2 regions of the Cronobacter turicensis genome follow, and region 1 is predicted to be linked to the other one. Evidence: predicted binding sites of a transcription regulator. Region 1 holds the regulator's gene; the other holds the start of a gene.
The links. Region 1 encodes CRP, which controls carbon source genes, mostly activating them, when cyclic AMP is high. Its sites were predicted from a motif close to ATGTGANNNNNNTCACAT; they were not measured.
Positions count from the first base shown of each region.

Region 2: the regulator CRP is predicted to act here: its motif matches at 1,305-1,322, upstream of AB8W27_RS02245 (YjcB family protein).

Region 1 covers NZ_CP165997.1:348,008-350,209, forward strand. Annotated here, with positions in the region: gene AB8W27_RS01600 (YccS/YhfK family putative transporter) at 1-686, opposite strand, end outside; gene crp (cAMP-activated global transcriptional regulator CRP) at 749-1,381, opposite strand; gene AB8W27_RS01610 (OsmC family protein) at 1,691-2,095, shown strand; gene AB8W27_RS01615 (phosphoribulokinase) at 2,143-2,202, opposite strand, start outside.
Region 2 covers NZ_CP165997.1:466,113-468,314, forward strand. Annotated here, with positions in the region: gene AB8W27_RS02235 (GGDEF domain-containing protein) at 1-331, shown strand, start outside; gene AB8W27_RS02240 (hypothetical protein) at 507-851, shown strand; gene AB8W27_RS02245 (YjcB family protein) at 914-1,192, opposite strand; gene AB8W27_RS02250 (EAL domain-containing protein) at 1,781-2,202, shown strand, end outside.

The sequences.
Region 1 (2,202 bases):
AGCAGGCGTTTGTAGCCGTTCTGTTTGGTCGCCGACAGCATCTGTAGCTGCTGATAGCACTGGCTTATCTGATCCACCACTTTTTGCTGATGCACCAGTAGCGGCGGCAGCGCCTGTTCCGGTTCTGTGTGGCGCGTCAGCAGGCTGTATTTCGCTTCGCAGTAGTCGGCGAGGCTTTTATAAATCAGGCTTAACGATTCACGCAGCGGCTGTTCACGCCACAGCCAGAACCAGAAACCGTTAAACGCGCCATACCAGAGCGTGCCGAGAACGTAGAGCAGCATCGGCTCCCAGACGGGCATATTCCCGGCGAGGCTTAACGTGAAGATGGCCGCGATAAGCGACGCGGGCAGCAGGCGCGCATGCAGGGGGCTTATCTCCGCCGTCACGCCCAGCAGCAGCGCCAGCATCAGCAGAATAAGCGGCAGCGGGATGGCCTGTAACAGCAGAAACTGTACCGCCAGGCTGCTCAGCGCAAACAGCGAGGCGCCGATGATCAAGCGTTTGAAGAAGCGTTTGTGCGGGGTATCGAGACCGGCAATATTGCAGCAGGCGGGGACGAGTGAAAACAGCAACCCTTGTTGGAGATGGCCCAGCATCAACCCGACCGCCACCGGCAGGCTTAAGATCAGCGTTTGCCGTAAAGCGTAATTAATTTCAGGGTGATAGATAAGACGACGCCACATAGGGGAGAAGTATAGATACAAAAACGGCGTGTTACCGAAGCGACACGCCGTTTTTTGATTTTTTAGCGGGTACCGTAAACCACAATAGTTTTACCGTGGGCGGAGATCAGGTTCTGATCTTCGAGCATTTTCAGAATGCGGCCAACGGTTTCGCGGGAGCAGCCGACAATCTGGCCGATTTCCTGACGCGTGATTTTAATCTGCATTCCGTCCGGATGGGTCATCGCGTCCGGCTGTTTCGCCAGGTTCAGCAGCGTCTGAGCGATGCGGCCGGTCACGTCCAGGAAGGCGAGGTTGCCCACTTTCTCTGAGGTGACTTGCAGGCGGCGAGCCATCTGCGAGGAGAGACGCATCAGAATATCCGGGTTAACCTGAATCAGCTGACGGAATTTTTTGTAGGAGATTTCAGCCACTTCACAGGCAGTTTTAGCGCGAACCCAGGCGCTGCGTTCCTGACCTTCCTCGAACAAACCCAGTTCGCCGATGAAGTCTCCCTGATTCAGGTACGAGAGGATCATCTCCTTGCCCTCTTCATCTTTGATCAGCACTGCCACTGAGCCTTTGACGATGTAATACAGCGTCTCCGCTTTTTCACCCTGGTGAATCAGCGTGCTCTTAGATGGATACTTATGAATGTGGCAATGAGACAAGAACCATTCAAGAGTCGGGTCTGTTTGCGGTTTGCCAAGCACCATGCGCGGTTATCCTCTGTTTTAAACTGGCTCCAAAGACAGGGCGCGTAACCCCTGTCTGGCTTTGCAATCATCATCTTCCCGCTTCCAGGGAAGTTGGCTGTCCGTGGACATCGCAGCCGATAAATTGTCTTCTCCTCTGCACCCATGCGTAACATCAATGTATCGCCGCTGCATCCAGACTGTTTTAGCATAGCTTTTATCAGGTGTCTCCTGTTGTCTCGTTTCAGCTTGACGCAGGTCGCCTTCCGTTGCCTCTGATGACGCGCGCGCGTAATCTGTCAGAAAAATGAATAGCCTGGAGCGAATAACATGCATGCACGAGTGAAATGGGTGGAAGGCTTAACCTTCCTTGGCGAGTCCGCTTCGGGGCATCAGATCCTGATGGACGGCAACTCCGGCGACAAAGCGCCGAGCCCGATGGAAATGGTCTTAATGGCGGCAGGTGGCTGCAGCGCCATTGATGTGGTCTCTATTCTGCAAAAAGGCCGTCACGACGTGACCGACTGCGAAGTGAAGCTGACCTCAGAGCGTCGCGAAGAGGCTCCGCGTCTGTTCACGCATATCAATCTGCACTTTGTGGTGACGGGTAAAGATCTGAAAGACGCGGCAGTGTCGCGCGCGGTGGATCTGTCGGCGGAGAAGTACTGTTCAGTGGCGCTGATGCTCGGCAAAGGGGTCAACATCACCCATTCTTACGAAGTGATCGACGCGTGATGTGACGGCGGGCGGCCCGGCAGGCGCAGCGCCACCGGGCCATTCTGTCACGCTATCTGTTTCCCTTCCATCAGCCGCTGCACCAGCGGCAGCATAATAAGCTCCAT
Region 2 (2,202 bases), 120 kb from region 1:
TTACGGAGATATGATTTTGCAGCGCATCGCGCGGGCGATTACCGACAACGTGCGCGAAAGCGACATCGTGGCGCGCTGGGGCGGCGAAGAGTTTTTGGTCCTGATGCCGGATACGTCGCTGTCAGACGCCAGACGGGTGGCGGAGCGGCTGCTGACGCGGATTCAGGAGTGGGTCGGCCAGACCGATAAAAACCCACGTGAAGTCACCGCGACGCTTGCTCTCAGCGCCTTTGGCAAGGACGAGGCGTTTGAAAAAGCGCTTAATCGCGCCGATAAAATGTTGTACGCCGGTAAGCAGCAGGGGCGAAACCGCCTGGTGATAGCGGATTAACATACTGATTCAGAGATTAAAACGGATAAAAAATAACCCCTGGGTACTCCTTAGTTAGCATTTTCCTGGTGGTGTCGAAGTGCCATGCTCTGCGATTCCTTCCTGTGCGACGGCGTTTATTGACGTGCGCGCCAGTTGCCGCCCGCAGGTGAATTTCACACAGGGAATGCAAGCGATGACACAGGAACATAATCCGTTTACCGCCGCCTGGAGCCGTAACGGTAATCTGCTCTGCCATGGCCACTGGATCATTACGTTCGAAGCGCGCCCGGTGACGCTGCCGCAACACTGGCAGGATAAGGCGATGAACACCTGGGGGATCTACTCGATTATCGATCCCGAGGATGAGACGTTCGCCGACGGGCTGGAAGAAGATGAGTGGATTGTCGAGAACGTCGAATGGCTGACCGACTGGTTTTTCGATAATGACATTCCGCTGGAGGAGCGCTACTACCGCGCCTTCTGGCGGGCGGTGAATAAAGCGGACTGGCGCTGCACCAGTTGCGCGGGCTGTATGTAAGGGCGTTGCAGGAAACAAAAAAGCCCCTGATGCAGGGGCTTAAAGGAAAGGCGGCGGTGTTATCAGGTCACCACCATCGGCCATTCCGGCGGCGTGTGGCTCATCACTTCCACCATCACGTCTTTTATATTGTGCCACATAGCGTGAAAGTCGAGGCTGACGCCGAGCAGCCCGGTCGCGAATACGCAGGAAGCGACGATACCCAGCCCGCTGCTGATCACTGCCAGCGCCTGGTAGTCGGATTTACGAAACTGAATATTAAGCGTGCTGGCAAGAAACATTAAAACCGCACCCAGAAGTTGCCAGCGCATCAGTACCATGCTGGCGGTAAGCGTAGCCATGAAACCTGTCCTCAAAAACAATCTGCCGCGCGGAGGGCCGGGGAGAGACAGCACTGGCCTGGCGCGGCGCTAAAATTTAACGTGACGGCAAGTATGTAAACTTGCACACTAAGTGTGAACTGTATCACATTTGTTGTTTTATTCGCCAGTCTGGCGGGTGCGTTTTGATGGAAAAACGCACGATAAATGTGCTGACCGATGACCGTGCGGAATAAAAAAATGGTCAAAAAGAACGCGCTTAAAAAATCCTCGCCGGATTTTGCCGATGCATAAATTTTCATTTCGACACAAAAAAAGGCGGGCCGTACATTTTTTCGACAGCTGCGAGTAATTTAACTTAAAACGCTTTCTGAAGTGGTTGATGAATTTTTAGCACCGACATTAACGCCAATATTTCACTTAAGAAAAATTAATTAGCCATTCCCTATTTTCCTTATGGCAAATTTTAATGTTTCGCGCGAAATAGTGGATGGATAACTGGAAATGGCTATTGCCAATGCGTGCTGATTGATGCAACGTAAACACCTGTTTGCGATGTGTCTCATCATGCGATTAATGTGACACAGAAAGCAGGGATATGAGGCCATAATGAATTTCAGGGCACGACGTCAGGCGTTGCGAATCTCAGGCATAATCATGGTGGTCTTACTGCCTGTGATGCTTGCGCTTTGGATCGCCCATCACCGGGCGGTCAATGAGACGCGTGCACATCTGGATACCTTCGCGCAACTGGTTCTCAACCGTACCGAACTGGTGTTAAGCCACGTCGAAGAAACCCGTAACGAAGCCGAAAAATATCAGGGCGAAATATGCTCTTCGGCGCATCAACGAAATATGCTGGATATTTCTCGCGGACAAATATTCATCGAAGATTTAATTTACGCGCAAGGCGACGAGTTATTATGTTCGACCCTGTTCGATCAGCCTTTTATTCTGTCTCCCGCTAATTATACCCGCACGCCAGATGTTGCTTATTATTATTATCGTGATACGCCGTTCTTTTCCGGCCA